DNA from 2 places in the Bacillus sp. JJ1533 genome. Region 2 is predicted to be linked to the other one. Evidence: riboswitches for the same ligand, from Rfam matches in the RefSeq annotation. Region 2 holds a riboswitch; the other holds the start of a gene.
The links. A riboswitch is a leader RNA that binds a small molecule or an ion and turns the genes downstream of it on or off. The one in region 2 is predicted to bind cyclic di-GMP.
Positions count from the first base shown of each region.

Region 1 (3,592 bases), on a different contig from region 2:
CAAAAGAGCAAAGAACTCGTTCTAAAAAGAGTTTCCAATTTTTTAAGTGGAAAAGAGAACAGCTCAGAGGAAATTACAATTGTTCGAAAAAATGGGGAAAAACGAATAGTTGAGCTACAATCCTCACTCATAACTTATAAAAACAAACCAGCATTAATGGGGACATTCCTTGATATAACAGAAAAAAAGAAGTCTGCAGAGCAAATAAATTTTCTTGCCTACTATGATTCATTGACAGGTGTTCCTAACAAACATCTTTTTCATAAAATGCTTGAAAAAGAAGTAAAGGTGGCAAAGTCCCAAAACAAAAAGCTTGCCCTCCTATACATGGATTTTGTTCAATTAAGTATCATAAACGACACATACGGTCACAATGTTGGCGATGAGGTATTAAAATCAGTTGTAAATCAAATAAGTGAATTAGTTGATAAATATGGGTTTATCACAAGGTATAATGGTTGTGAATTTTTCATCCTGTTGCGCGAATTGAGCATTTCTGAAGTAGAAGGAATGGTTGAGGAAATCATAAGTATAGTGCCCAAATCTCTTAATATTGGTCTAGAATCGACCCTAAGAATAGGAATAAGCTTATTTCCAGAACATACAGTATGTGTTGACTCATTAATAAAATATGCCAATATTGCACTACATCATATTAAAGATAATGTAACGAATGGGAAGGGTTACGAATTTTACGATGACACCATGATGAGGCAAGTGGAAAGGATAGCAAAGCTAACAGGTGATTTTCAAAGAGGCTTGGCACAAGGTGAATTTTATTTGGAATTTCAGCCGAAAATTGAAATTGTGACGAAAGAAATAAAAGGGATCGAAGCGCTCATTAGATGGAAACATCCAGAGTTCGGTTTTATTTCCCCTATGGAATTCATTCCGCTTGCCGAGAAGAATGGATTTATTAATCAATTAGGCGACTGGGTCTTGGAAGAAGCTATTCACCATGTAATGACGTTACCCAAACCTATCATGGTAAGTGTAAATCTATCGGTAATCCAATTATTTCAGGAAAATATTGTTGAGAAGCTTGAAAAGATTTTAATGCAAACGAACTTTCCACCTTCCTTATTGAATTTGGAAATAACAGAAGGTATTGCGATTTTGGATATTAATAAAACGGTAAAAATACTTGAACGGATAAAGAGCTTAGGTATTCACTTATCGTTAGATGACTTTGGAACAGGGTACTCCTCTTTAAGCTATTTATCTCAACTTCCATTTGATTATATTAAAATAGATAAGTCATTCTTTGATAACTCTGAACATGAACAATCTAATCAGAAAATCATTCAAACAATTATAAACGTATCTCATAGCTTGAAATTAAAGGTTGTGGCTGAAGGGATTGAAACAAAAGAACAGGCAGATGCTTTAGTCCAGTTTGGATGCGATTTGGGACAAGGTTATTATTTTTCAAAGCCAGTAACAGTAGAAAAAATAAAAGAATATATGTTGAATAATGATTAGGAATGTCATCTTTCGGGATGGCATTTTTTTGGGTGGATTTACGAAATTTCATATTTTGTGTATGACAGACAAGGAATCCCACTCAAACCTCAATCACACACCCATCCCGAATCCCAAACTTCCGAATCGATCCGACTGGCATTTCAATGGTTTTATATGCATGTTTAACCGGAAAGATAACGGTCCACGGTTTCACATCTTCCTTCGTTTTCACCACTCGATTTTCTTTATCAAGAAAGACAACATCAATTGGAAAAAACATGAAGAACATATGGATGGAATTGCAGGGCTCTAAAATGATAGCTTCGTTTTTGATCGGTTTAAGTTGAAACATCAAGCCTTTTAACCGTTTTAAAAAAGTATCATAGGTCTTTAGTTCTAGATTTAAGATGCGAATATGAGTCTTTTTGCTCATATTTCTTTCCTGCCTTTCCATTATCTACTGATTGTTTGATGCTGTATAGGCATGTTATATTCTAACTCGTAAGGCAAACAACAATGACAAAATCGATAAGGGCAAACCTGGGGAAACCTAGCGACGCAAAGCTATAGGGGCTTCATTGTGAAAACAATATGCTCGCCAGCTACCGAAAAATAAATCGAACCCTTGAGGGGCGATATTATTCTTTCGGGATAATATCGCCCTTTTTTGTACCTCATCGATTGTCAAAAAAATAAAAACAAAAATTTCGAGGGGGAAATATATATTATGCAAAAAATTAAACAATTTTTCACAGAAGAAAAAGGTCAAGGAATGACTGAGTACGGTTTGATTCTTGGACTTATCGCTCTAGCAGCAGTTGCAGCAATCACATTCTTCGGTGAACAAATTCAAACAAAATTTGCTGAAATTGGAAAGAAACTAACTGGTACCGAATTTACACCACCAGCTCAATAATTATAGAATTAATGTAAACTAACCAATTCCCCTACTATCCTAAAAATGCGAGAGTAGGGGATTTTTAAATGAACTTGAAAATGAGGTGGATGAATGCTAAATGTATGTTTATTCTTGGCACTTCTCATTTCTTTTATTACAGATATAAAAGAAAGAAAAATATATAACCTTGTTACATTTCCAACCATGCTTATCGGTCTTATTTTTCATACAGTATCAAATGGATGGGACGGTCTTCAATTTAGCTTTTTCGGTATTCTTACAGGATTCGGTCTACTATTAATTCCGTACGTACTTGGTGGTATGGGAGCAGGAGATGTCAAGCTACTTGGGGCAATTGGAGCTTTAAAGGGTAGTACTTTTGTTTTTCAATCATTCTTCGTGATTGCCATTATTGGCGGAGTGATTGCGATAGCGATTTTAATTCATAAAAAAGAAGTAGGTTTCTTCTTCAAAAGGATCTTCTTTGCGATGCGTTTTCGTACACTTGATGGAATCGATAAAGAGGATATGCATCATGCCTTTCCTTATGGAGTTGCGATCGTGATTGGGACGCTTCTTTATAGTGGAGTTGAGTTAGTGTGATACGAAAGCAGAATGGTCAAGGAATTGTTGAGATGGCACTTTCGATTACACTCCTTTTGTTTTTAGTATTTGGAATCATTGATTTTGGACGGATTTTTTCAGCTTATTTAACCCTCAATCATGCAAGTAGAGAGGCAGCTAGAGTGGCAAGTGTAGGCGGAAGTAATGAGGATATCCTGCGGACTGCAGTTGAGGCAACAGAAGTAATGACAAGCGAATTGGTTAAAGTGAATATTTCACCTGAAATTGGTCGCTCAAGGGGTGAATTTGTAACCATTGCGATTTCTTACCCAGTTACGCTTTCAACCCCTCTTCTTGATCGTGTTGTACCGAATCCATTTCAGCTTGAAAATGAAACAACAATGAGGATAGAATAATGAAATTTTTTAAAAAAGAAGATGGGGCAACGATTGTACTTATTGCTATTATGATGAGTGTGTTTTTAGGATTACTTGCATTGGTCGCTGATGTGGGGAATCTATACTTAGAAAAGGCCAAAATTCAAAAGGTAGCGGATGCTGCTGCTTTAGCAGGAGCAGGGGAACTGCCTCTAAATCAAACTCAAGCTCAAATGATGGCAACGAAAACGATTGAACTTAATAAAGAGAACCCAAGTGATTTTTCAAT
Region 1 covers NZ_JBALOV010000025.1:146,464-150,055, reverse strand. The annotation lists gene V7138_RS12700 (sensor domain-containing protein) at 1-1,482, shown strand, start outside; gene V7138_RS12695 (DUF192 domain-containing protein) at 1,565-1,897, opposite strand; cyclic di-GMP riboswitch class I at 1,988-2,074, shown strand; gene V7138_RS12690 (Flp family type IVb pilin) at 2,192-2,380, shown strand; gene V7138_RS12685 (A24 family peptidase) at 2,474-2,965, shown strand; gene V7138_RS12680 (TadE/TadG family type IV pilus assembly protein) at 2,962-3,342, shown strand; gene V7138_RS12675 (pilus assembly protein TadG-related protein) at 3,342-3,592, shown strand, end outside.
Region 1: it holds a riboswitch for cyclic di-GMP, as region 2 does, so the genes downstream of both, V7138_RS12690 (Flp family type IVb pilin) here and V7138_RS06310 (anti-repressor SinI family protein) in region 2, are expected to answer to the same signal.

Region 2 (3,592 bases):
AACCATATTATCAATTATGATCTTCCTTGGAATCCGATGCGACTTGAGCAACGTATTGGTCGTATTCATCGACTAGGTCAGGAAAAAGATGTTCATATTTACAATTTTGCAACAAAGAACACAGTTGAAGAGCATATTCTAAAGCTTTTATATGAAAAAATTAATCTGTTCGAGCGTGTTATTGGGCAGTTGGATGATATCTTAACACGGCTTGATCTTGGAAATATTGAAGACCATATTCAAGACATTATGCTTCGGTCTCGGAGTGAGGGCGAAATGAAAATTAAGATGGAGAATTTAACATCGATTATCAGTTTTGAAGAACAAAACGGGGGTGAGCAGCGTGCAGCAACAGGAAATCGTTAATTTTCTAGAAAAATATTTTGTATCCAACCATTGTGAAATACTTGAACGGCATCCTGGTTATATGACCGTGCAATTGACAATCGACTTAGATAAGCAACTCATGAACCGCCCCTTCTATTGGACGTATGTGGAAAAAACAGGCGGAGAACCGAATCCAATGAAGCTTACGTTAATTACAGACCGGGACCAAACGCCCGATCATGTAAAGGGTGACTTTATCCATTTCGGAGCACCCCGCTTGCATCAAATTTTTGAATCAACGAAAAAGCTAGCAAGCTATATTCGGTTGTACCAACAAATACCACCAGGGGCCCAAGGGAATACACCTCTTTACCCATGGCTCGGGATAAATGTGAAGGTTTCCTATAAGAGTGATCGTAAGCGCGATGTGTTGATGTCACTTGGCTTACAACTTATTAACGGAATCATAGTGGAGGATTTTCAGGAAAAACTTGAAAAGCTTCCACTTACTCCTAAAATTCCAGATTTAACATACACGATGTCACCGCTTGTAAAACCACAAAGTGGCGTCAATCGTCTCCAGCAATATGTGAGAGGGTATGTGGAATCACAGAATCATGCATGGGCAGAAGAAGCAAGAAAGCGCTGGGACGAGGATTTAACTTTGTTAGATGCCTTTTACGAGGGGATTGACGAAAAACCAGAAAGCTATGAAATTGAAAAAGAAGCACTAAGGGACCAATACGAACCGAAAGTCCTTGTCGAAATTATCAATGGTGGATTGTTTTATCTTTGTCAAAATACGATGTAACATAGGCCTATCCTCATTTTTGGGGGTAGGTTACATTTTTTTAGGCTTTTTTTAAAATAATCGTTCGACAAATACCCTTCCATTTTTTGGTGTTTTTACAAAAATCCTCATTGGAATGATGTGATGTATTCCCCTCCCTTACTACCTTGTTAACAAATCATAGGTCTTTCTCCCTATCCTTCGAGTTCATTCTACATAAACAGAAAAAAGCGGACCTTTTTCGATATACAGGACAAGCAATTGTTTATGTTTTATAAATATTTTGACATCGACAGTTTTTTACAGAAAGCTTGATAATCATGCTTTATACTTCAAAGAGTAATACAAAGGTTCTATACATACATGGACTAACGTGTTAGGTCAGTCAGCTAGGTTCGAACAGACAAAGGCAAACCTATTGAAAAATGGGGACGCAAAGTCACAGGTCTAAGGTTGGAGATTTCAATTATGATGGCTGGACTGCCTGGAATACTATTGTATTTTGGGAGGGTATTGGAAAGTATGACACAATTAAAAAACGAAACACTCGATCAGGAATGGGTAGACCTAATTTTAGAAGCACTAGATATGGGAATTAGTGTGAACGAAATCAAAGCATTCTTCGCAGAAAAAGCTGACGGATTTGACTCGATGATTGGATAAAGAACAGTGAAACCCACTCCTACTTGGGAAAAACACATTTTCTTGCAATATTTTTGATTAAATCGTTCGTCATACAAAACAATTTTCTTCATTTTATGTTATAATCATGAATGGAGGAAGGTGGATTTTATGATTGGTCAACGTATCAAACAATACCGTTTGCAAAGAAAATTATCCTTATCTGAATTAGCTGATAGAGCAGGGGTTGCGAAATCATATTTAAGTTCAATTGAACGCAACCTTCAATCAAATCCTTCTATTCAATTTTTAGAGAAAATCTCTGCGGTCCTTGGGGTATCTGTGAATACTCTACTCCATGATGAGGATCACGAAGTTCAAATAGAAGATCTTGATTCTGATTGGGCCCAACTTGTACAAGAAGCAATGAAATCCGGGGTTTCAAAGGATGAGTTTAAGGCATTCTTAGAATTTAACAAATGGAAAAATACGAACAATAAATAAAAAAGCACTTCAGGAGAGTGAAAAATTCTTCTCTTGAAGGGCTTTTTTATTTTATAGGGAGATATTCTTTTTGAGTGCGGTAATTCCTCTTAAAAACTTGCCTACCCTTGATTGTTTCTGATTAAAATACTTTTTGTGGATGATATAGGATACAACAATGACGCCTATCGAATCTTTTACCAAATCGATAAACGAAAACGATCTGAACGGTACAAAATATTGATGGATCTCATCCAGCGCTCCATATAAAACCGAGATTATAAACAGCAGAATTTCTATCTTAAGCGAAAGCTTTCCAAAGGTCAGGAAAGCCATCACCAATAAGGCATATAAAATAGCAAACTGAAAAAGGTGACCAATTTCGAGTGCAGCTCCTAGCAGATAATATAATTGTATACCAATTTGGTCGTCTATATCCTCAAATTTGCTAGGATTAAAATGACTTGATTGTAACCATATCCAAAGCATATATACAACTGGTAATATTCCTAAAATAAAGCGAATGATATATAAGTACATAAAAACCTACCTTTACCTTCAAACAATGTACTTCGTTACAATCATGTCCTGATTCTTATTTGTTTAAACTTGCCTACCCCCTCTTCGCCAAATTAATAAAAATGGTCGTAATGGAAAATACAAAAAATGCAGTTTCTTAGGTAATGGCAATGTTTCCTTGTCCATATAATAAGGATGCAATGTACTTAAAATAAACATAAACTTTTGTTGGATTGACATAAGCGAAAATAAATGACGTGAATGATATTTTGAAATGTCCTGGGGGACTGGGTTTGTATGCAAATTAATCATTCTTTCAATATAAAAAATTGCTTGCTGGCCTAATAATTGACTTCTAGTGCTTTTTATGAATGGCTTCATCTCTTTCGTTATTTTTGTTTTCGATAAATTAGACGAAAGAATCAAGGCTTGCCCCGCTATATGTGTAGCTTTATATTTTTGTAATAAACTTCGAAGTCGTGGCCAATGAAGATCTTTTTGAACTAGCATATGGATATCAAATAGCCAGCGTAACCTGGACCAACCATGCCTAGCTCCATGTGTTACTAAAAATAAAAATAAGTCCTCACTACCTAAAATATAAACTGTATACTTCGTAATCGTACTTACTCTTTTTCGATCCCATAACTCTTTAAAGCTTGGTTCTTTTGTTGGAGCAGGATTTAGCCTCCAATGTATTTCAAGCTTTATCCCCTTTTTCGGATGAAAATAAGTAAAATGATGATGTCTCCACTTCCAATCATTCAGCACTGATTGAATATATTCGTCCTTTATATAGCCTTCTTCAATTAGAAGTTGTTCCGCCCTATCCAACTCTCCAATCGGGATAAG
Region 2 covers NZ_JBALOV010000011.1:67,846-71,437, reverse strand. The annotation lists gene V7138_RS06320 (DEAD/DEAH box helicase) at 1-366, shown strand, start outside; gene V7138_RS06315 (YqhG family protein) at 344-1,138, shown strand; cyclic di-GMP riboswitch class I at 1,516-1,605, shown strand; gene V7138_RS06310 (anti-repressor SinI family protein) at 1,640-1,780, shown strand; gene V7138_RS06305 (helix-turn-helix domain-containing protein) at 1,910-2,242, shown strand; gene V7138_RS06300 (VanZ family protein) at 2,294-2,761, opposite strand; gene V7138_RS06295 (nucleotidyltransferase domain-containing protein) at 2,825-3,592, opposite strand, start outside.